Regions from separate parts of the Citrobacter pasteurii genome, predicted to be linked through region 1. Evidence: predicted binding sites of a transcription regulator. Region 1 holds the regulator's gene; each other region holds the start of a gene.

Region 1 (8,290 bases):
CGTCAAGCCTGGTGACCAGCAAAACTCGGAGTAACCGTAGTTATTGCAGCCATGTGGCAGAATGGTCAACATGATACCCTAACCCGTCAGTGTGAAAAAAAGAACTTTGCCATGAAATTGAATATCCGAGCGCAATCTGCGCAAAACCCGCACAATAATTCTCCCATCGTCCTGGTTCACGGCCTGTTTGGCAGTCTGGATAACCTCGGGATCCTGGCACGCGATCTGGTGGCCGATCACGACATCATCCAGGTTGATATGCGAAATCATGGCCTCTCCCCTCGTTCACCGGAGATGAATTATCCGGCCATGGCGCAAGATCTGCTGGATACGCTGGACGATCGGCAGATTGAAAAAGCGATCTTTATTGGACACTCGATGGGCGGTAAAGCCGTTATGGCGCTGACTGCGCTGGCTCCTGAACGTGTCGCACGGCTGGTCGCCATCGACATTGCTCCCGTTGACTACCATGTTCGCCGCCACGATGAGATTTTTGCTGCCATTAACGCAGTCACCGACGCGCAATCCTCTTCGCGCCAGCAGGCGGCGAGCGTTATGCGTCAGCACCTGCAAGAAGAAGGCGTGATCCAGTTTCTGCTGAAATCCTTTGTTGACGGCGAGTGGCGCTTTAATGTTCCCGTGCTGTGGGATCAATATCCTCATATCGTCGGTTGGGAGACCATTCCGGCGTGGGAACACCCGGCGCTGTTTATCCCGGGTGGCAATTCACCCTATGTTACCGAAGCGTATCGTGACCAACTGCTGGCGCAATTCCCGCAGGCCCGGGCGCACGTTATAGCCGGCGCGGGGCATTGGGTGCATGCAGAAAAACCGGAGGCGGTGCTGCGCGCCATCCGTCGTTATCTGAGCGAGCAGGTTAACTGATTAAAAACTCAGCGTCCGCGCGTGATTACGCGCGTGGGCGTTGGCGCGCCTCTCCTGCTGATGTATTATGGCGCGCTATCCATCCGGGCGGACGCCTGGCTGATTGTTTCCCCGAAGTCACCAAGATCATGGCCAAAGAACAAACGGACCGTACGACATTAGATCTGTTCGCGCAGGAGCGTCGCCCGGGACGACCCAAAACCAATCCGCTTTCGCGTGATGAACAGTTACGTATTAATAAACGTAATCAGCTTAAACGCGACAAAGTTCGCGGGCTTAAGCGTGTCGAACTGAAACTGAACGCCGATGCCGTTGACGCTCTGAACGAGCTGGCCGAGGCGCGCAACATGAGTCGCAGTGAACTCATCGAAGAGATGCTGATGAACCAACTCACCGCGTTGCGCGGTCAGGCTTAGTCTGAATTTCTGCTCCATACCCTAAATAATTCGAGTTGCAGGAAGGCGGTGACGCAGCGAATCTCCAGGAGCGTACATAAGTACGTGACTGGGGTGAGCGAGGAAAGCCAACGCACCTGAAACTTGAAGTATGACGGGTATAAATCATAAATCGTGTAGCACAGAGTGCAGTCCTGCGTGTTTGCTGTTTCCGCATGCCGGACTGTTCTGCTATGATTGCCCTTATCCGTGGGCAATGCGCCACCACCATTTCAATAAGTTTCAAGAGGTTATTTTACTCATGGCAATCACTGGCATCTTTTTCGGCAGCGACACCGGTAATACCGAAAATATCGCAAAAATGATTCAAAAACAGCTTGGTAAAGACGTAGCCGATGTTCATGACATTGCAAAAAGCAGCAAAGAAGACCTGGAAGGGTATGACATTCTGTTGCTCGGCATCCCAACCTGGTACTACGGTGAAGCGCAGTGCGACTGGGACGACTTCTTCCCTACTCTCGAAGACATTGATTTTAACGGTAAACTGGTGGCATTGTTCGGCTGTGGCGACCAGGAAGATTACGCAGAATATTTCTGTGATGCGTTAGGCACCATCCGCGACATCATCGAGCCGCGCGGCGCCACCATCGTCGGCCACTGGCCAACGGCGGGTTACCATTTCGAAGCGTCCAAAGGTCTGGCAGATGACGACCACTTTGTCGGTCTGGCTATCGATGAAGATCGCCAGCCGGAACTGACCGCTGAACGCGTAGAAAAATGGGTTAAGCAGATCGCTGAAGAGCTGCACCTCGACGAAATCATCAATGCCTGATTTCGTGCGGCGTAGATATTCATCTGCGCCGCATCAATAGATAAAACCAATCAAAATAATTGCTACAAATTTGTAACTTTTTCGTCTGACCCTGTACAATGGCTGGATGCCAATCGGGTGTTGCACAGTGTGTTTGTCGGCGATACCACGTTTTGATTAACAATTTATGCCAGAGACTTGCAGTTTTCATTTAGCCATGGCAGTTCTATAATGAATCGCATTATCTCAAGTGCAATTTCTGTCACTTCTGTTAATGAAGTGAATCGTTTAGCTACAGGACAGATTCCGCATGACTGACAACAATACCGCATTAAAGAAAGCTGGCCTGAAAGTAACGCTTCCTCGTTTAAAAATTCTGGAAGTTCTTCAGGAACCGGATAACCATCACGTCAGTGCGGAAGACTTATACAAACGCCTGATCGATATGGGTGAAGAAATTGGTCTGGCGACCGTGTATCGCGTGCTGAACCAGTTTGATGATGCCGGTATCGTGACCCGCCATAATTTTGAAGGTGGTAAATCCGTCTTCGAACTGACTCAACAGCATCATCACGATCACCTCATTTGCCTCGACTGCGGCAAAGTGGTCGAGTTCAGCGATGATTCCATCGAAGCGCGCCAGCGTGAGATTGCGGCTAAACATGGTATTCGTTTAACCAACCATAGCCTGTATCTTTACGGTCACTGCGCCGAAGGTGATTGCCGCGAAGATGAGCACGCGCACGACGGCAAGTAATGTAATGCTTTCTGAAAAGCCAACCATCCGGTTGGCTTTTTTATGCGCGTTATCAGTACGTTTCCCCTTCCCTCCACTCTTGTGTTGCTTTAATGTAAAAATCAATTGTCCCTTCCGGAGAGTCGAAATGGAACTTCGCCAGCTACGTTATTTTGTGCGCATTGTCGAAACCGGCAGCATGGGTAGCGCGGCGCTCGATCTCAATATTGGGGTTTCGGCACTCAGCCAGCAGATGTCGCGTCTGGAAAACGAACTTGCTATTCGCCTGCTGCAACGCACCTCGCGCGGCGTGACGCCCACCAGCGCCGGGCTGGCATTTTACGCCCAGGCGCAGCTGGCGCTCCGTCACGCAGACGATGCGATCCTCGCCGCACGGGAGGCCAGACTTTCCGGGCACGTCAGCGTTGGCATGGCCCCCAGTACCGCTTCCGTTCTCGGCATGCCTTTCATCAACGCCATGCGAGAAACCTATAGTGATGTCCGCCTGCATGTAGTGGAAAGCCTCTCTGGCAACCTGGAGCGAATGATTAATACCCGCCAGATTGATCTGGCGGTGGTATTTCAAAAAGAAAAGATCCTACGCTGGAGCGCCAGACCGATTCTCGAAGAACGGCTATTTTTAATTGGTACTCATGCCCTACTGGCTGATATTACCGATGACAATATTGCCCCAGCCCAATTGGCACGTATGCCATTGATCATGCCCAGCCCTGGCCACGGTCTGCGCGGCAGGCTGGAAGCGATTTGTCAGGAACACGCGCTACGCATTGAGATCGCCACAGAAATTGACGGCCTGACGCTACTGATGCACGCCGTTCGCAGCGGAATTGGAGCAACACTTCAGCCCGGTGCGGCAATTTCCCATCTCGATAAAGAGACGCTAAGAGTGATCGGCATCCATAATCCAATACTGAGTCGCCCCAACTTTTTGGTCAGCCTTTCTGACGATGAACTCACCCCAGCAGGTCTCGCTGCCCGTGTGGTACTAACCAAAGTAATGCATCAACTGGTGGAATCTGGACACTGGCCAGGTGCGATTCTTTACAATAATTAAAGGGCTGTTTAGCATCACGTCATAGCGTCCCCACAACTTACTCGTATACATTTTAATTACAAACTTAACAATTGGTTAAGTGGTAATAGTGGTAATGGAGTATGCGATGGTTGATGTTCTGGTGATTGGCGGCGGCAATGCTGCACTATGTGCCGCCTTAACCGCCCGGGAGCAAGGCGCTTCGGTACTGCTGCTTGAGGCGGCTCCGCGTGAATGGCGCGGAGGAAATTCCCAACACACGCGTAATTTACGCTGTATGCATGATGCGCCACAGGATGTCCTGGTGGAAAGCTATCCTGAAGAGGAGTATTGGCAGGATCTCTGGCGTGTAACAGAAGGTAATACCAACGAAGCACTGGCACGGCTGGTGATCCGTACCTCTTCCCAATGCCGCGACTGGATGCGCCAGCACGGCGTGAATTTTCAACCTCCTCTCTCTGGCGCTTTGCATGTCGCGCGAACCAACGCCTTTTTTATGGGCGGCGGGAAAGCCCTCGTGAATGCCTATTATCGCAGCGCAGAAAAGTTAGGCGTGCAAATCCGCTATAACACCCCGGTACAGGCACTTGAACTGCATAACGGCGAGTTCGTGGCGGCGCTGGCGGGCAAAGAGCGTATTACAGCGAAATCCTGCGTGCTTGCCGCTGGCGGGTTTGAATCAAACCGCGAATGGCTGCGTGAAGCCTGGGGGGAAAATGACCGCGGCGAGTGGCCTGCGGATAACTTCCTGATTCGCGGCACGCGCTTTAATCAGGGGGTATTGCTCAAATTTATGATCGACGCAGGGGCAGACATCATCGGCGCCCCCTCCCAGTCACACTGTGTAGCCATTGACGCCAGAGCACCATTATATGACGGCGGAATTTGCACCCGCGTGGACTGTGTCTCTCTGGGCATCGTAGTGAACCGCGATGCAGAACGATTTTATGATGAAGGAGAGGATTTCTGGCCCAAACGCTACGCCATCTGGGGACGTCTGGTCGCCCACCAGCCCGGACAAATTGGTTACTCCATTATCGACAGTAAAGCGATCGGTCACTTCATGCCCCCGGTTTTTCCTGGTGCACAGGCCAAGACGTTAGCAGAGCTGGCACGCCAGTTGGGGCTGGATACTGAGCGCTTTACCCATACTGTCATGCAGTACAACAGCGCCTGCCGGCCAGGCCGCTTTGACCACACCACTCTGGATAACTGTGCAACACAAAATCTGACACCGGCAAAAACACATTGGGCGCGACCGCTGGATACGCCACCTTACTATGGCTATGCCTTACGTCCGGGGATCACCTTCACCTACCTGGGGTTAAAGGTGAATGAACACGCCGCGGTGCATTTTGCCGGGCTTCCAAGTCGCAATCTGTTCGTCGCCGGAGAGATGATGGCGGGCAACGTGCTGGGAAAAGGCTACACCGCAGGCGTAGGCATGTCGATCGGCACCACTTTTGGCCGCATTGCCGGAAAAGAAGCCGCACTGGCAGCGCGTGAGGAGGCTCATCATGAAACAGCTTGAGCAATTAATTATTGAAGCGAAAATGCTTACCGAGCCGGAAGCAGAAGTTGAGCGTGTGATGCAAGTCTGCAACGCCTGTCGCTATTGCGAGGGTTTTTGCGCCGTGTTCCCGGCGATGACTCAGCGTCTGGAATTCGGTAAAGCGGATATCAACTATCTGGCGAACCTGTGCCATAACTGCGGCGCCTGCCTGCACGCGTGTCAATACGCACCGCCCCATGAGTTTGCCATCAACGTGCCGAAGGCGATGGCGGAAGTCCGGCTGGAAACCTATCAACACTATACGCAACCCGCCGCCTTTGGCGCGCTTTATCGCCGGGCTGGCATGACCGTAACGCTGTCGCTGGTTTTCGGTCTGCTCCTGTTTTTACTGCTCGCCATGGGGTTAAAAGGCTCGTTACTCCATCCTCCGCTGGCCGGAGATTTCTACCAAATTTTCCCGCATAACCTGCTGGCCTGGATGTTTGGTTCGGTATTTATTCTGGCGATAGGTCTGCTGATGGCGGGCGTTATCCGCTTCTGGCGCGAGATTTCTCCGGGGATGCCGCGTTCCGTCGAAATTGCTGAAGCCTCACACAATGCGCTGACACTAAAGTATCTCGATGGTGGGCACGGTAAAGGGTGTAACGAAGCGGATGATGCCTTCACCCTGATGCGCCGCCGCTTCCATCACTTCACCTTCTACGGTTTTATGCTCTGCTTTGCCGCCACCGTGGTGGCGACGGGCTATCACTATTTCGCAGGTATAGAAGCACCCTATCCGTTCTTCAGCGCTCCGGTCATGCTGGGCACGTTGGGTGGCATTGGCCTGGTTGTCGGCCCGGCTGGTTTGTTATGGCTGAACATTAAGCGCTCACCGCTACATGGCGACGCACGGCAAAAGCCAATGGATCGCGGTTTTATTTTACTGCTGCTGCTGACCAGTCTGACCGGTTTAGCGCTGCTGGCGGGAAGAGACACGTCATGGATGGCTATTTTGCTCGCCATTCACCTCGGCGTGGTCATGGCGCTCTTTCTGACCATTCCTTACGGAAAATTTGCCCATGGATTTTACCGTTGTGCGGCATTACTCAAGTGGGCAATTGAAAAACGACGCTAAAATGCAAACGGGCGAAGAAATCTCTCCGCCCGTTGTTGTTCATACCACGTTTTATTTCGCCGTATTATTACTGCGAATTTCCTGCCAGACCTTATCACAATCGGCCTTAACGGATTGATCGTTACCCGTACGCGTTGCCTGGATACACTGTTGGTAATCCAGTACGCGCACGCTTTCTTCATTCGCAAACTGCTGGTGCTGTTTTTCTTTCTTCAGCACATTCAACACGCTTTGGCAGGCTTCGATTTTCTCCGGCGAGCCCTGCGCGGTATTGATACACGCGCTATAGGCTTCTTTAAGACGGCTATCTTCTTTCGGCGCGGGTGATTGCGCGCAAGCAACCAGCCCTGATGCCATGACGGCGATGAGTATCAGCTTTTTCATAACACGCTCCTCAACAAAACGGCAGGCTTGCGGCCTGCCGCTGTCGGCATTAGAAGATGGTGAACGGCGCAATAACGATGAATTTCACGTCGCGCTCATCCTGGAAGATGTTGCCGTAACCACCGCCCCAGCTCGGAATATCTGAATGGTTGTCGTACTGGGTGAAGTGCAGTTTAAACATAGTGCCCTTCGCACGGCCGTCCTGCAGGGTATAGACCGCATCCAGGCTGTAAGACGACTCTTCGATAGTACGATTTTTGTCGTAGTACGCATCCGGGTTGAGCTGCCAGGTAGCCGGTTTAGCATCCCACGCGTAAACGTATGATGCCCCCACAGCCCAGCCAGGCAGGTTCCAGTTCTTCAGGTCATACATCGCGCCGAAGAACACGGCCTTTTCGCCGTTGGCGTTGAAGTCAGAGCGGTTATCCCACCAAACGTCCAGACGACCGTTTGAAGACGCATAGGTCGGGGTCATACGCTGCAGGAAGTAGCCCTGCTGCCCGTCAGCTTTAACCCAGGTCCCTTCCAGTCGCAGATCAACCACTTCCGCTACTTTATAACCGAAGGTCAGCGCCTGCAGCCAGGCCGTGCCGTCATAAATATCGTTCACGGTGCGATCGTCAACTTTGTCACGTGCGCCGTAGAATTGATAGCTGGTAGTAAACGGGTTACCGCCTAAATCGAATTTGTAGCTGGCTTTGGCGAAGTACTGATCGACGTAGCCTTCAGACTGACCAAATGCCGCTTCCAGCAACAGGTTATTTTTGAAGTCATATTTCGCGCCGATTGAATGCAGGTAATCAACGCTGGTCTTTTTATCAGCCTGATAGAATTTATCGACTTCGGTGTGCCACGGCGCTTTATATTCGTTAGCCCACATATAGGAGAAGCTCAGCGCACCCGCATCGCCATAATCGAAGTTGGCACCGGCTTCAGCACCCTGATAGGTACCAGGCATAAAGCTCCAGTGTGGTGCCAGCAGAGTTTGTCCGGTCGGCTGAATATAACCCGCGCGTGCCCAGGTTGGGCCAAATTTGAATTTGGCTGCCGCTTTATACAGGCTAATCCCGCTCTTATCGCCGGAGTAATCTTCGTCATAGCCTTTATTTTTTGAAGAGAATGCGATTTCGTTTGGATGGCCGCTTTCGCTACTTTCGTTCATTTCAATAGCAGTGAATGCTGCGATATCAATACCAAACATATCGGCCGCATAACCGGACTGGAAGTCGAGGTTAGCGTTCCAGGTGGAGTGAGAAAGGTTGGTTTTGTATTTGTCGTGATCGGTCACATCTTTACGGTCACGCTCACGCTGCCAGTAATAGATGCCGCCGGTTAAGGTCGAGTCATCAATAAAACCTTCGGCGTGAACCTGGGGAGCGACAACAAAACCCGACA
Region 2 (8,290 bases), 1.2 Mb from region 1:
CGCGAAGCTCAGCCAGTTCCTGCAGGATATCGGCGTACAGCAATGCCAGGCTGTCGAAGATACAGCGCGCCAGTTCGGCGTTTTGCTGGGGAACGGGCTGGCCTGATTCACGACAGGCCGCCTGAATTTCCGCACTCATATCGTCGGGATTAATAAAGCGATCGTCGTTGGGGTTTATCAGGAACTGACAGGCCGGCAGCGCTTGCGTTTGGGCGATAAGCGCTGGCAGGTCGGTTATCTGTCGCTCTTTTAAAACGCGCTGAAGTAGCCACAGCCCCATGATGTTTTTCAGCACGCGGTAGCGCCCTTCCGCGCCCCCTTCGTTGGTGATGTTCGTCGCCAGCGCCGCATCGTTGGTATACGGTGTTCTGCTTTCGAAGCCCATCAGCGACCAGGTACCGGAAGAGAGATAGGCACTATTTTTATCGGCCAGCGGAGAAGCAATGACCGCGCTGGCCGTGTCGTGACTGGCGACGGCAACCACCGGAATTTGATTTTTCTGCGGGCAAATCCAGTGGCCAATTACGTTCCCCGGATGTGTGGGGCGGCCAAACCACGTTGTGTCGGCACCGCTCCAGGCCAGCAGGGTTTCGTCCCAGTCGTCGGTGTTGATATTGACTAACTGGGTGGTGGTGGCGTTGGTATATTCCCAGTTCATTTCTCCGGTCAGGCGATAGCTGAAGTAATCTGGGATCAGCAGGGCATGCGCCACCTGGGGGAGCAGTTCCGGTTGCTGCTCGACCAGCGCGCGGAGCTGATACAGGGTATTAAAGGGTAGAAACTGAATGCCGCTACGGCGATAGATTTCACTTTTACCTGGCTGCGTCATGGCTCGTGACATAATGCCGTTCGTGCGGCTATCGCGATAAGAGACTGGCAACCCAACACGCTGACCGTTTTTACCGATCAGGACATAATCCACACCCCAGGTATCAATGCCGATGCTGTCGATCCGAATGCCTTGATCGCAGACTTTCTGCAGACCGAGGCGAATGTCGTTTTCCAGGCTGTCGATGTCCCAGGTGTCAAAACCGTCTGTTTTTTGCAGGCAGTTAACAAAGCGGTGGATTTCACGCAGTGTCAGGGTACGGTGTTCACTGTCGTAACGCGCCAACATTACGCGTCCACTGGATGCACCGAGATCAACAGCGACACAATGGCGAAGAGTCATAGCGAGGTCCTTCTGAGTTTCATTGCACTCAGTCTAAGAACCCGTGAAATGGCGTACCTTCTTGTTAGTGACAGCGACAATACGCGGCTGGCAGCATGGCAAAGGTGAACGTGATAGCGTTCACAGTTTCTACTAATAGGGACGATTTCACCTGATGTGACCCCTTCCGCAATTCCCGATCTTTCCCGCTATTTCTTGAAGAATTGACCGTGTTTACGCACTTTGGCGTCAAAAATTTAAGGTGAGGGTGATAACCCTTAATTACTATTCAGCCATGTCCATTTGATCGGGGGGGATGTCATCATGACCGTATTGCATTGCGTGGATTTTTTTCCGACAGGTAAAGCGCCCGTGGCGATTGAGCCCCGGCTTCCTCAGCCTGCTTTTCCAGAGCATCATCATGATTTTCATGAAATTGTAGTGGTTGAACATGGTACGGGAATTCATGTGTTCAATGGACAGCCTTATACCATTGGCGGGGGAACGGTGTGTTTTGTCCGCGATCATGACAGACACTTATATGAACATACTGACAACCTGTGTCTGACCAATATTCTGTATCGTTCCCCGGATGCATTTCAGTTTTTGTCCGGGCTGAATCAGTTGTTACCCCAGGAGTTGAATGGGCAATATCTGTCACACTGGCGGGTGAATCAGAGCGTGTTGCTGCAGGTTCGGCATCTGGTGGGGCAAATGGAAAATCTTGGAGAGGCAATGGATACGCCAACAGCGGCAAACCGTGAGATCTTGTTCATGCAGTTGTTGGTGCTGTTGCGTAAAAGCAGCCTGATGGAAGCGGCAACAGATAATGATGCGCGGCTGAACCAACTACTGGCATGGCTGGAGGACAATTTTGCCGATGAAGTGTGCTGGGAAGCCATAGCCGAGCAGTTTTCGCTCTCTTTACGTACTTTGCACCGCCAGCTTAAACAACAGACCGGGCTGACGCCACAGCGCTATCTCAACCGCCTACGGCTTATCAAAGCCCGCCATTTGCTACGTCACAGTGATGACAGCGTGACGGACATCGCTTATCGCTGCGGGTTTGGTGACAGTAACCATTTTTCGACGCTGTTTCGCCGGGAGTTTAACTGGTCGCCGCGCGATATCCGACAGGGACGCGATGTCATTACTGGAAGCAGCCTCCAGTAACGCGAAAGCTATCAACGTTTTTTACCGCCGAATCTCAGATAATCTTGTTCCTTAACGCCGGATGGCGGCTACGCCTTATCCGGCCTACAGATTACGTGACACGTAGCCGCTATCCGGCAGGGAATATTGTGATGGCGAATCAGCTAATCCTTTTGAAATCAGACTTTTTTGCGCATGAGCAGCAGGCTGTCGCCGTGGCCGATCGTTATCCGCAGGATGTCTTCGCTGAGCATACTCACGAGTTTTGCGAGCTGGTGCTGGTCTGGCGCGGCAATGGCCTGCATGTTCTCAACGATCGCCCGTACCGGATAACCCGTGGCGATCTGTTTTATATCCGTGCCGAAGACAAACACTCCTACACCTCAGTTAACGATCTCGTCCTGCAAAATATCATTTACTGCCCGGAACGGCTGACGCTGAATGTCGGCTGGGAAAGCGCGATCCCAGGATTTAACGGCTCGCCGCGACAGCCCCACTGGCGGCTTGGTAGCGCGGGTATGTCCCAGGCCCGGCAGATAATTAGTCAGCTTGAGCATGAGAGTAATCAGCGTGACCCGCTGGCTTTTGAAATGGCCGAGTTGCTGTTTGGGCAACTGGTGACTCATTTCAAACGGCACCGCTATGCCACGGATACGCTTCCATCGACATCAAGTGAAACGTTGTTGGATAAGCTGATTACCGCGTTGGCCGGGAGTCATGAACATGCCTTTGCGCTGGATAAATTCTGTGAGCAGGAACAGTGCAGTGAGCGAGTTTTGCGTCAGCAGTTTCGCAGCCAGACCGGGATGACCATCAACCAGTATCTCCGCCAGGTACGGGTTTGCCATGCTCAGTATCTGCTCAAACACAGTAGGCTGATGATCAGTGAAATTTCTATGCGCTGCGGCTTTGAAGACAGTAATTACTTTTCGGTGGTATTCACGCGAGAAACCGGGATGACGCCGAGCCAGTGGCGTCATCTCAGCAGCCCGCATGATTAACTGGCCATCCCCAGACCAACAATATTTGCCGCGAGAATAATGACCACGCAGCCGAGGCTCAGTACGCTGATCGGACGGCGGCCCGCGTTTTTCCACTCTTTCAGCACCAGACCAACAATACCGCCACACAGGACATAGAAGCTCATGTGCAGCATCCAACTGACATAATCATACTGCGCCGGAATGCGAGCGTGGCCCCAGGCGTAGAAGAAAAATTGCAGATACCACATCAGGCCACCGAGCGCGGACAGTAGCACGTTGGTAATGATCAGCGGTTTGGCTAACGAGAAGTCGGCTTTTATCGAAAGATCTTTCACTTTTGCCAGACGAATAAAACAGAAGCCCAGGTTGACTAACGCGCCGCCGCCCATGATGACGACATAGCTTGGTAGCGCGACATACAGCGGATCAACGCCCAGCGCGGCGGCGGCATCGTGCATGGGTTTCGCCGCGTTCATCGCAAAGGACATCCCGGCAGAGAAAATGCCGCACATTACCGCCAGCACCAGCCCCTTCTTCAGGTTGAACTCTTCTGCTTTGATGCCCATTTTACGTTCTTTCAACTGTCCTGCGCGGGTCACAATGCCCACGCCGATCAGCGCGACCAATACGCCCAGTAGCGTCATGCGCCCGCCATCGGTGTTGATCAGCACATCAAAGTTACCGTTGATGATAGGGGTCATCAGCGTGCCGACAATCAGGGTAATACCAATCGCAATACCAATCCCCATCGACATGCCGAGATAGCGCATGGTCAGGCCATAGTTGATATTACCGATCCCCCACATCGCGCCAAACAGGAATACCGGTGCCAGCGTGGAGAGGCTGAAAGAACTGAAGTAGGCCCAGAAGTTGGGAAGCAACATGGCGCTGATGGTCCATGGCAGGATAAGCCAGGAGACGATCCCGCCAACCGACCACATCGTTTCCCATGACCAATGTTTGACTTGTTTGAACGGGGCATAGAAACAGGCTGCACTGGCTGCACCTATCAAATGCCAAAGAATACCCATCGTAATCGCGTTACTCATGACTGAATCCTCGTTATTTTTTATCGTCGGTCATAACCCCTCCGACACAACGAGTTTAAAAATTACGCAGATTATTAACCTTTTGACGATTGCCGCCTTTGTCCTCTTGTTGGCAATCATCACGTTAACTGGGTGATTTGGCTCACATCTTCAGCAATGGTGATGAATAATTAAAACCATGTAAAAAGTACGGCATTGATAATCATTTTCAATATCATTTAATTAACTATAATGACCCAACTGCTTACGCGGCGTTAACACTGGCCGCCCGACAATACTGGAGATGATTATGAGTTATACACTGCCATCCCTGCCGTACGCTTATGATGCCCTTGAACCGCACTTCGATAAGCAGACGATGGAAATCCACCACACCAAACACCACCAGGCTTACGTAAATAATGCTAATGCTGCGCTGGAAAGCCTGCCTGAATTCGCGAGCCTGTCCGCTGAAGAACTGATCACCAAACTGGATCAGCTGCCTGCGGATAAGAAAACCGTTCTGCGTAACAACGCGGGCGGTCACGCTAACCACAGCCTGTTCTGGAAAGGCCTGAAAACCGGTACCACGTTGCAGGGCGACCTGAAAGCGGCTATCGAACGTGACTTCGGTTCTGTTGACAACTTCAAAGCTGAATTTGAAAAAGCAGCAGCAACTCGTTTCGGTTCCGGCTGGGCGTGGCTGGTGCTGAAAGGTGACAAACTGGCTGTTGTTTCCACTGCTAACCAGGATTCCCCGTTGATGGGTGAAGCAATCTCTGGCGCTTCCGGCTTCCCGATCGTGGGTCTGGACGTTTGGGAACACGCTTACTACCTGAAATTCCAGAACCGTCGCCCGGACTACATCAAGGCGTTCTGGGACGTAGTGAACTGGGACGAAGCTGCTGCACGTTTCGCTGCAAAAAAATAAGTTCGACGCGTTAACTAAGCCCCTGCAAGCGATGCTTGTGGGGGTTTTTTTGTGATCAAAATCAATATAAAAACAATGATCCATTTAAATTGAAACAAGGTTTTATTATGTGGGTGAGATCACTTTTATAGTCTCTACGAATGTCTATCTTCTTTTCATCAAGACGGGCGCATCTCAAAAGCAAGATGCAGTCGCCCATAAAAATTGCCCCATTTTTATGTCTACAGGTGATGGAAATGCAGATCAAACGTACGATAGAGAAAATCCCAGGCGGTATGATGTTGGTGCCGCTGTTTCTGGGCGCGTTGTGTCACACCTTTTCCCCCGGCGCCGGGAAATACTTCGGCTCATTTACCAACGGTATGATCACCGGTACGGTGCCGATTCTGGCAGTCTGGTTCTTTTGCATGGGAGCGTCGATTAAGCTGAGCGCTACCGGAACCGTACTGCGTAAATCCGGCACGTTAGTGATAACTAAGATCCTGGTGGCGTGGGTGGTTGCGGCGATTGCATCGCGCATTCTGCCTGAACATGGCGTGGAAGTCGGGTTCTTCGCCGGGTTGTCCACGCTGGCGCTGGTGGCCGCTATGGATATGACCAACGGCGGGCTGTATGCCTCGATTATGCAGCAGTACGGCACTAAAGAAGAGGCCGGGGCGTTTGTCCTGATGTCGCTGGAATCAGGCCCACTGATGACCATGGTGATTCTGGGAACCGCAGGGATTGCCTCGTTTGAACCGCATGTGTTTGTCGGCGCGGTATTGCCGTTCCTGATTGGCTTTGCGCTGGGGAATCTGGACCCTGAACTGCGGGAATTCTTCAGTAAGGCCGTGCAGACGCTGATCCCTTTCTTCGCCTTCGCATTAGGTAACACCATTGATTTGAGCGTGATTGCACAGACCGGCGTACTGGGTATTCTGCTGGGCGTGGCGGTGATTATCATCACCGGTATCCCGCTGATTATTGCCGATAAACTGATTGGCGGCGGCGATGGTACGGCAGGAATTGCAGCTTCCAGCTCTGCGGGGGCGGCGGTCGCCACACCGGTGCTGATTGCGGAAATGGTTCCGGCGTTTAAACCCATGGCACCGGCGGCAACCTCTCTGGTGGCGACGTCAGTGATTGTAACCTCCATCCTCGTGCCGATTATCACGTCCATCTGGTCGAAAAGAGTCAAAGCCAGAGCGGCGGCAATCGATATGCGCAACGCGGTGAAGTAACGTGATTAAGCCGGATGGTTTGTACCATCCGGCTTAACCGTTTTAACCCTTGATTACAAACACCTCATCAATTGTTCGACACTCACTTTCATTCAGCTCCCCGCCTGCATTACGCGAAACCCCGGTGCAATAGCCAAACTTACGCGATACCACGGTTTTGATGGTGGTGACGAAATCCTCACCGATGGCGTAGATGGACATGTAGGTACCAATCTGGTCCTGAATATCGCGAAGTGCAGCCAGATCCCCCTGCTTAAATGCTTCTCGTGCGCTGACAAACAGCTCCGGCATGACGTTGTTTAATCCTGAAATAATCCCCGCGCCACCTGCCAGCAGGTTAGGAATATAGTATTCGTCATAACCCGACAGCACCGCAAAATCTTCCCGCACGGCACGTGTTGTCTGGATCATGCTGCGGGTGTGGGACTGGCAGTCCACGGTATCTTTAATGCCAGCAAAGTTCGGGAATTCAGCTGCCAGCGTGGCAACCAGTTCAGGCGTTAAATCACAACCGGTTCGCGCCGGGAAGTTATAGGCAAACCATTTGCCGCTGAGTTTCTGCCCCAATTGACGGAAGTAGCTCAGGAGCTGTTTCGCCGTTTGCCCGTAATAGTAAGGTGGTAGGATCATCACGGCATCGTAACCGGCGCGATACGCTTCCTGTGCCATCAACAGCACATCGTTCTGGCAAGTGGATGAGACGTTGGCGACCATCTTCAGCGAGCTCATGGCACGGGCTTCACGGATCAGCAACAGCCTTTCTTCGAGCGTAAAGGAGGCAAATTCCCCGATGCTGCCCATCAGCAAAATTACGTCGATTTTGGCCTCGGTAAGGCGTTTGAGATGCTGGCTCAGACCGTTAAGATCGATCTTGCCGTCATTGTCCATTGGCGTAATGGAAGGACACCAGACGCCAGCAAATTGCGATTGACCAGTCACGTTGTCGACTCCTTAATTGAAATGATGTTTCAAAACCAGATTACATTGATAGCATGTGTCCCTAAGTTTCATGTGAACCGTGCTCTCATTTTGAGCGACTGGGGTAAAATAAATATGGTGTAATGGGAGAAATTTATCGGGAGAGGGAACAGATGCGATATCCGGTCGATGTTTTTACAGGCAAGATTCGGGACTACACGGGAAGCCGTCCCAGCGCGATTGCTAAAGTTCAGGTTGATGGCGAGCTGATGCTGACCGATCTGGGGCTCACGGGTGATGAACAGGCGGAGACTAAAATTCACGGCGGGCCGGATCGTGCGTTGTGCCACTATCCGCGTGAACACTATCAGCACTGGATACAAGAATTCCCCGAACAGGCGGAGTTATTTGTCGCCCCTGCTTTTGGAGAGAACCTCTCCACAGAGGGGCTGACGGAAGAGAATGTCTGTATCGGTGATATCTTCCAGTGGGGCGAAGCGCTGATTCAGGTCACGCAGCCACGCTCGCCGTGCTTTAAGCTGAATTTCCATTTTGGCATTAGCGACATGGCAAGCCAGATGCAGGAGGCGGGCAAGACGGGTTGGCTGTGCAGCGTCATTGCTCCCGGGCTGGTATCGGCGGACGCGCCGTTGATCCTGGCGTCACGCGTGAGCGACGTCAGCGTGCGGGAGGCGATTGCCATTGCCTGGCATATGCCGTTTGATGACTCGCAATATCACCGGTTATTGTCGGCTGCCGGGCTATCGAAAAGCTGGACCAGAACGATGCAAAAGCGTCGTTTAAGCGGCAAAATCGAGGACAATTCCCGCCGTTTGTGGGGGAAATAATTCTTCCAGTCCGTGGAGGCCGGATGAGGCATTTACGCCGCCATCCGGCACCACAGAGAG
Region 3 (8,290 bases), 2.1 Mb from region 1:
TCGCACCGCGTTGACGAAAATACACCGATGGAAGAGACTGCTTCCGCGCTGGCCCATGCCGTGCAAAGTGGCAAAGCACTGTATGTCGGCATCTCATCTTATTCGCCAGAGCGCACGCAGAAGATGGCCGAACTGCTGCGGGAATGGAAAATTCCGCTGCTTATCCACCAGCCATCCTACAACCTGCTTAACCGCTGGGTAGACAGCAGCGGCTTGCTGGATACGCTGGAATCCAACGGGATGGGCTGTATTGCCTTCACCCCGTTGGCGCAGGGGCTCCTGACAGGGAAATACCTCAACGGTATTCCTGATGGTTCCCGTATGCAGCGTGAAGGGAAAAAAGTCCGTGGACTGACGGAAAATATGCTAACGGAAGCAAATCTTAACAGTCTGCGTTTGCTCAATGAGATGGCCCAACAACGTGGGCAGTCGATGGCGCAAATGGCGTTAAGCTGGCTACTAAAAGATAACCGGGTCACATCGGTATTAATTGGCGCCAGCCGACCTGAGCAGTTGGAAGAGAACGTTCAGGCACTGGCAAACCTGACTTTCAGTGCCGAAGAACTGGCACAGATCGATAAACATGTCGCGGACGGTAAGCTCAATCTGTGGCAAGCCTCATCAGACAAGTAACGATCTGACCATTACGCCGGGTGTAGTCCTACCCGGCGTAATGGCCTGCTGATGAGAGTGGGCAAGTAAATCTCGCATCACACCTCGTCCTCTTTAATCAACGGACGCTGGTATTCCGGCCATACCAGGGCGACAAGTGCAGGATAGGCTTCAAGGCTGAACTCCCTGAAGCACTGCCGCAAGTTAAGCACATCCAGATCGGCGTGCGGGACTTTCTCCCCGCTGAGGCAGCGCTTTTTAATATTGTCATAATACTTATAAACCGCAGAGTTAAGATCGCTACAGCGCCGCTGCGCGTCAAAGAGCCCCGGCGTTTCATTCAGCTCCACCATTGTCATCCGCTTGACTGTGGAGTGGATAAAATCAATATATTCGTGATTGACTCGCCAATACCATACCGGAGTAATCGAATTCATCAGGGCAGAAAAATGATCTTCTCCCTCTTCTTTACTTAGCATTTCTGGCTGGTACTGTGCGTTAACATCTTCTGTATAACGGTTTTTATTTGCACTACGCATTAGCAAAAGTACCCCGCAGGTCAGCAATAGCAGGGTAATAACAGAATAAAATATACTGTTCATAGCGGGCTCCATTTTTTTTGATTTTAAAATTACCCCATGCTATTGTCAACGCGGCCTACCTTATTAAAAACATCATATTATTGGCAGCAAAGGATATTTCAACATGCTTCCCGAGCATCTTGTTCCCTCTCGTTTTCATTTATCCGCAACCCCGAACAATACAAACACCACAGAAAATAGTGAAAATTTGACTCAGGGGAAGATAACGCTAAGTGATTACGAATCAGAAATTTTGATTAGTTCCGCAGCTACCGGCCAGTCCCGGAATATGTTATTTGAAGAGTGCGATCGTCATTTAAAAGAGCGTCTTTTCCGCGCCGCAAAAATTGAGTCATTTACTCGTCTGCTCAATTCATTACAGGCGGAAGGCGACATTAACGCCCAGGAATTAAGTAAAATTTTGGCCAAAAAAACAGCCATGATAAATGAACAAGGCAACAAAATTTGGCTTAATTTAATTACTCGCGAAACCAACGATCCTATTTTTTATTCTCTGGAAGAGAAATAAAATGAAAGATGTTGAAGATAATAATGTTTATTTGGCTTTAGATAACCACAAAAGCGATGAGTTTGTCTTAAAACAAAATCTGTCTGTGTTGATAGCCAATAAAAACGCGACGCTGGAAAGCCTTGCTCAAGAGATGGTTTCTATACCCGCCGCGCTGGTGCGGATGAAATGGCAAAATCGTCATGAAATCTACGCACTGCAAGCCAAAGAAGAGATTTACGGTGCCACTATCGAGGCCATCATCGCTCAGCAACCAGAATTGCGGGACAAAATCATGGCCCGTCTGGAAAGCACATACCAGCATCTGCTTGCACGTGAAACTGCCACACTGCGCCTGACCCGTAAGCTATCCGAAGGGAATTACGAACCCACAAAAATCACTACGGTAGCGCTGGACGAGAACAGATAAGGCAAGAGACTTGCAGGGAAGTGATATCAGGAGAAGCTTGCCGGGTAAGGTCAAACCTGTACCCGGCAACAAGGATTATTTGGCTTTCACGGTCTCTTCACCGACCAAACCAATCTTCAGGTAGCCCGCCTGATGCAGCGTATCCATAACCTTCATCATGGTTTCGTAGTCAACGGTTTTATCTGCCCGGAAGAAGACAGTGGTGTCTTTCTTGCCTTCAGTTAGCGCGTTTAGCTCGTTAATCATCGTCTCATCGGTGACCTGATCGTTACCAATAAACATGGTGTTATCGGCTTTTACTGACAGGTAAACCGGTTTTTCCGGACGCGGTTGCGGCGTACTGGTGGATGCAGGAAGATTGACCTTCACATCCACGGTTGCCAGTGGCGCTGCCACCATAAAGATGATCAATAATACCAACATGACGTCGATAAACGGTGTCACGTTGATATCATGCATTTCACCGTTATCGTCCAGGTTTTCATTAAAGCTCATTGCCATGGAACATTATCCTACACGTAATTTCTGCGCAGCACGTACCGGGTGTGCAGACGCGCTTGCACTCAGGTCCAGGTCACGACTTTGCAGCAACAGCACCTGCGCAGCGACATCGCCCAGCATCGCTTTATAGCTGCCAATCTGACGAGCAAAAATGTTGTAGATAACCACAGCAGGGATTGCCGCGACCAGACCGATCGCCGTCGCTAACAGAGCTTCTGCAATACCCGGCGCAACAACAGCCAGGTTGGTGGTTTGGGTTTGCGCGATACCGATGAAGCTATTCATGATGCCCCATACTGTACCAAACAACCCGACAAATGGAGAGATAGCCCCGATGGTTGCCAGGTATCCATTACCCCGCCCCATCTGACGTCCAACGGCGGCAACGCGACGTTCCAGACGGAAACCGGTACGCTCTTTGATCCCTTCGTTGTCATCACTGCCTGCTGACAGTTCCAGTTCATTCTGCGCTTCATTAATCAGCAGAGAACCCAGGCTTTTGCCATCGAATCCTGCGGCAATCTCACTTGCCTGATCTAAAGAGCGGGCTTCCGCCAGCAGTTGCTGTTCACGCTTAAGGCGGCGCTTCTGCGTAAAGAACTCAAGGCTCTTACTAAAGAAGATAGCCCAGGTGACCACTGACGCCAAAATCAGCCCAATCATCACGCACTTAACCACGATATCGGCGTGCTGATACATACCCCAGACGGAAAGATCCGTCTGCATCAAATTATTACCCACTCTGTATCTCCAGGACGCAAATCACAAAATCTGAGCGTAATGATATCAAAACGACGTCGAATTGATAGTCGTTCTCATTACTATTTACATAGTGCCGCACCTTTGGTTTCTTTTCCTTGCGCTCACGCAGTAAAAAAGTTACCAGAAATCGATTTGAGAATATTTTGTACTTTATGGCTATTCTGCAGGACGCGGCAGATGCGATTCATGCTAGTTTAGACATCCAGACGTATAAAAACAGGTCGAACAACATGGCAGATAAACAACTTGAAACCAAACTCGTGCACGCAGGACGCAGTAAAAAGTACACGCTGGGTTCGGTAAATAGCGTGATCCAGCGCGCTTCTTCGCTGGTTTTTGACTCCGTAGAGGCCAAAAAACAAGCCACCCATAACCGTGCTAACGGCGCGCTTTTCTATGGACGTCGCGGAACCCTGACGCATTTCTCTCTGCAGGAAGCGATGTGCGAACTGGAAGGCGGCGCGGGCTGCGCCTTGTTCCCTTGTGGTGCGGCTGCCGTTGCCAACACCATCCTCGCTTTTGTGGAGCAAGGCGATCATGTGCTGATGACCAATACCGCCTATGAACCCAGTCAGGATTTCTGCACCAAAATTCTCGGCAAGCTTGGCGTGACAACCGGCTGGTTCGATCCGCTGGTCGGCGCGGATATTGTGAAGCATATACAACCGAATACTAAAGTCGTTTTTCTTGAGTCTCCAGGTTCTGTCACCATGGAAGTTCATGATGTTCCAGCCATTGTTGCCGCAGTCAGAAGCGTAGTGCCTGACGCGATCATCATGATTGATAACACCTGGGCTGCCGGGGTGCTGTTCAAGGCGCTGGATTTTGGCATCGATATTTCTATTCAGGCAGGCACCAAATATCTGATTGGTCATTCTGACGGCATGGTTGGGACAGCGGTATCCAATGCCCGTTGCTGGGATCAACTGCGTGAAAACGCCTATCTGATGGGACAAATGCTGGATGCCGATACCGCCTATATGACCAGCCGCGGATTGCGGACGTTAAGCGTTCGCCTGCGCCAACACCATGAAAGCAGTTTAAAAGTCGCCGAGTGGTTGGCTGACCATCCGCAGGTTTCCCGCGTGAATCACCCGGCACTTCCCGGCAGCAAGGGACACGAGTTCTGGAAACGCGACTTTACCGGTAGCAGCGGTCTGTTCTCATTTGTTTTGAATAAGAAGCTAGATAGTGCAGAACTGTCTGCTTACCTGGATCACTTCAGCCTGTTCAGCATGGCCTATTCCTGGGGCGGTTTTGAATCACTGATTCTGGCTAACCAACCGGAACATATCGCGGCAATCCGTCCGCAAGGCAAAGTGGACTTCAGCGGAACGCTCATCCGTTTACACATCGGTTTAGAAAATGTTGACGATCTGATTGCTGATTTAGCCGCAGGATTTGCCCGAATCGAGTAAAATTGCCATAGATGGACATATATGCAGACACTTCTGGTGGAAAAGTCTGCAATTGTTGCGTCCGGGATCAAGGCATCCCGGACAATTCAGGAGTACAATCCACCCATAAACGCTGTTCCACAGGAAAGTCCATGGTAGTCATTCAAGATATTGTCTCCGCGCTCTGGCAACACGATTTTGCCGCGCTGGCGGATCCGCATGTTGTGAGCGTAGTGTACTTCGTTATGTTCGCCACACTGTTTTTAGAAAATGGCCTGCTGCCCGCCTCCTTTTTACCCGGAGACAGCCTGTTATTGCTGGCAGGGGCGCTGATCGCTCAGGACGTGATGAGTTTTTTACCTACCATAGCTATTCTGACTGCCGCCGCCAGTCTCGGTTGCTGGCTGAGCTACATTCAGGGACGCTGGCTGGGCAACACACGGACGGTAAAAGGCTGGCTGGCGCAATTACCTGAAAAGTATCATCAGCGCGCCACCTGTATGTTTGACCAACACGGGCTGATGGCGCTGCTGGCCGGACGTTTCCTGGCATTCGTTCGTACCTTGCTGCCAACCATGGCGGGGATTTCGGGGCTGCCTAACCGTCGCTTCCAGTTTTTTAACTGGCTGAGCGGTCTGCTGTGGGTCACTGTGGTCACCAGTTTCGGCTATGCGCTCAGTATGATCCCGTTTGTTAAACGCCACGAAGATCAGGTAATGACCTTTTTAATGATCCTGCCAATCGCCCTGTTAACCGCAGGTCTGTTGGGAACGCTGTTTGTGGTGATCAAAAAAAAATACTGTAGCGCCTGAACCGCATCCGTAGGCCGGATACTCTCCGGCATTTCGCCATATGGCGCACAGCGTTTAGGCCTACGGTGTACCTGTCAGGCCGACAAGAAATCAACTCCCCTGCATCATCCGAATTCTGGCTGCATCCTCTCCAGGCGTTACGCCAAAGTAACGTTTGAACTCCCGACTAAACTGCGATGCACTCTCATAACCCACGCGCATTGCCGCCGCACTGGCTTTCATCCCGTCATGAATCATCATCATCCGCGCTTTATGCAATCGATAGCTCTTCAGATACTGCAACGGTGAAGTACTGGTCACCGATTTAAAATTATGATGGAACGCCGACACGCTCATATTGGCTTCTGCCGCCAGCTGTTCTACATTGAGATTTTCGGTGTATTTGGTTTCAATCCGCTTCAGCACACGGCTTATCAAACTGAAATGTGTCTGGCGACTGACCAGCGCCAATAACGCCCCTCCACGCGGCCCGGTCAGCACATGGTAGAGGATCTCACGAATAATTTGTTTTCCCAGAATACGTGCATCCAATGGCCGTTCCATCACATCCAGCAGGCGTTCCGCTGCACAGAGAATTTCATCGGATAGCGTCGCGGAGTTGATCCCGCTTGCCGCCATTGCGGGCTGGAACAGTTCATCCTCCCCAATATCCATCAGCAATTCCTGCAATTGCAGGATATCGACGTTCAGGCGGATACCAGCCAACGGAACGTCCGGTGTCGCATAAGTTTCACATTCAAAGGGTAAAGGTACTGTGAGCAGTAAGTATTCGTTGGCATCATAGCGAAAGACACGCTCGTTGATATAACCAATTTTATATCCTGAAAAGAGAAATATAATGCCAGGCTGATACATCACTGGTGTGCGCCCCCCAGGTTCAGAGCCATACAGTAAGCGAATATCAGGCAGCAGATCATTTAATTTATTTTCATTATTTTTCAGCTGGTTAATTTTATCTGTCAGCAGGAGACAGATCTCATCACGGTTCATAGGGCACCATTTCATCATTGATTTGCAACCCTGATATAGTGCGCACTTTTATCCATTTTCTCCAGTAGTCTGTAGAAATGGGCAAGACATCGGCAGAAATGAGCATTGAGAGGAACGCTTCTGACGACCACAATGTTCACCATCAGGCAGGCACTCGCCTACCCTCTTTTTTACCCACACAAGGTAACGAGCAATGAACAACTTTAATCTCCATACCCCAACCCGCATTCTGTTTGGTAAAGGCGCGATTGCAGAACTGCGCGACCAAATCCCACAGAATGCTCGCGTACTGATTACCTACGGCGGTGGTAGCGTGAAAAAAACCGGCGTTCTGGCACAGGTTCAGGATGCACTGAAAGGCCTGGACGTGCTGGAATTTGGCGGTATTGAGCCGAACCCGTCTTATGAAACGCTGATGAACGCGGTAAAAATTGTCCATGATGAGAAGGTGACATTCCTGCTGGCGGTAGGCGGCGGTTCTGTTCTTGATGGCACAAAATTCATCGCCGCAGCGGCACATTATGCTGACGGTGTTGACCCGTGGCGCATTCTGGAAACCCACGGTAACGACGTACAAAGCGCCATCCCAATGGGCTCGGTACTGACCCTGCCGGCAACCGGCTCTGAATCTAACTCCGGCGCGGTAATTTCGCGCAAAACGACTGGCGACAAACTGGCCTTCATGACCCCGTTTGTCCAGCCCGTATTTGCTGTGCTCGATCCGGTTTACACCTATACCCTGCCACCGCGTCAGGTTGCCAACGGCGTGGTAGATGCTTTTGTTCATACTGTAGAACAATATGTGACTTATCCGGTAGACGGGAAAATTCAGGATCGCTTTGCCGAAGGCATTCTGCTGACGCTGATAGAAGACGGTCCAAAAGCGTTGCAGGAGCCGGAAAATTACAACGTACGTGCAAACGTCATGTGGGCGGCAACCCAGGCGCTGAACGGCCTGATCGGCGCAGGCGTACCGCAGGACTGGGCAACCCATATGCTGGGTCACGAGCTGACGGCGATGCACGGACTTGACCACGCTCAGACGCTGGCAATCGTCCTGCCTGCATTGTGGAATGAAAAACGCGATACCAAGCGTGCCAAACTGCTGCAATACGCAGAGCGCATCTGGAATATCACCGAAGGTTCCGAAGACCAGCGCATTGATGCCGCGATTGCCGCCACCCGTCAGTTCTTCGAACAAATGGGTGTACCGACTCGCCTGTCTGACTACGGTCTGGATGGCAGCTCCATCCCGGCACTGCTGGAAAAACTGCAAGCGCATGGCGGCACGAAACTGGGTGAACATCAGGACATTACTCTGGACGTCAGCCGCCGGATTTACGAAGCTGCCCGCTAAGGTTTTTTAACCTCCGACTTTCGTTTTTGGCTATTTATACCAGGCTTAAGTCACACCTAACTCACCGGGGGCTGCTCCGGTGAACTCAATTTACACCCAATCATTCATGATGCATCGAGGCGGCAATTGAGTGAATCCCCGGGAGCGTACATAAGTACGTGACTGGGGTAAACGCAAGCAGCCAACAAAGAGGCAGCCTGAAGGATTAAGTGTAGGGGGGAATTATGACCGGTCCAACCATTATCAAGCTACAGGATGGTAACGTCATGCCGCAACTGGGCCTGGGGGTCTGGAAGGCAAGCAACGAAGAAGTCATCACCGCCATTCATAAAGCGCTGGA

The links. Region 1 encodes Fur, which represses iron uptake genes when iron is present. Its sites were predicted from a motif close to ATAATAATGAGAACNACTATCAA; they were not measured.
Region 2: the regulator Fur is predicted to act here: its motif matches at 4,530-4,552, upstream of sodA (superoxide dismutase [Mn]).
Region 3: the regulator Fur is predicted to act here: its motif matches at 3,435-3,457, upstream of exbB (tol-pal system-associated acyl-CoA thioesterase).

What each region holds. Positions count from the first base shown of each region.
Region 1 covers NZ_CP077262.1:3,784,709-3,792,998, forward strand. The annotation lists gene ybfF (esterase) at 112-885, shown strand; gene ybfE (LexA regulated protein) at 1,014-1,301, shown strand; gene fldA (flavodoxin FldA) at 1,582-2,112, shown strand; gene I6L54_RS18450 (ryhB-regulated fur leader peptide) at 2,323-2,409, shown strand; gene fur (ferric iron uptake transcriptional regulator) at 2,402-2,848, shown strand; gene tcuR (tricarballylate utilization LysR family transcriptional regulator TcuR) at 2,976-3,902, shown strand; gene tcuA (FAD-dependent tricarballylate dehydrogenase TcuA) at 4,009-5,412, shown strand; gene tcuB (tricarballylate utilization 4Fe-4S protein TcuB) at 5,399-6,511, shown strand; gene I6L54_RS18475 (ChiQ/YbfN family lipoprotein) at 6,563-6,895, opposite strand; gene chiP (chitoporin ChiP) at 6,945-8,290, opposite strand, start outside.
Region 2 covers NZ_CP077262.1:95,966-104,255, reverse strand. The annotation lists gene rhaB (rhamnulokinase) at 1-1,171, opposite strand, end outside; gene rhaS (HTH-type transcriptional activator RhaS) at 1,475-2,323, shown strand; gene rhaR (HTH-type transcriptional activator RhaR) at 2,455-3,303, shown strand; gene rhaT (L-rhamnose/proton symporter RhaT) at 3,300-4,334, opposite strand; gene sodA (superoxide dismutase [Mn]) at 4,624-5,244, shown strand; gene kdgT (2-keto-3-deoxygluconate transporter) at 5,481-6,464, shown strand; gene I6L54_RS00510 (dihydrodipicolinate synthase family protein) at 6,507-7,403, opposite strand; gene yiiM (6-hydroxyaminopurine reductase) at 7,556-8,230, shown strand.
Region 3 covers NZ_CP077262.1:979,657-987,946, reverse strand. The annotation lists gene I6L54_RS04860 (aldo/keto reductase) at 1-633, shown strand, start outside; gene I6L54_RS04855 (ESA_00282 family adhesion-associated protein) at 711-1,214, opposite strand; gene I6L54_RS04850 (hypothetical protein) at 1,318-1,722, shown strand; gene I6L54_RS04845 (hypothetical protein) at 1,724-2,131, shown strand; gene exbD (TonB system transport protein ExbD) at 2,207-2,632, opposite strand; gene exbB (tol-pal system-associated acyl-CoA thioesterase) at 2,639-3,373, opposite strand; gene metC (cystathionine beta-lyase) at 3,625-4,812, shown strand; gene yghB (DedA family general envelope maintenance protein YghB) at 4,944-5,603, shown strand; gene I6L54_RS04820 (AraC family transcriptional regulator) at 5,694-6,593, opposite strand; gene yqhD (alcohol dehydrogenase) at 6,787-7,950, shown strand; gene dkgA (2,5-didehydrogluconate reductase DkgA) at 8,175-8,290, shown strand, end outside.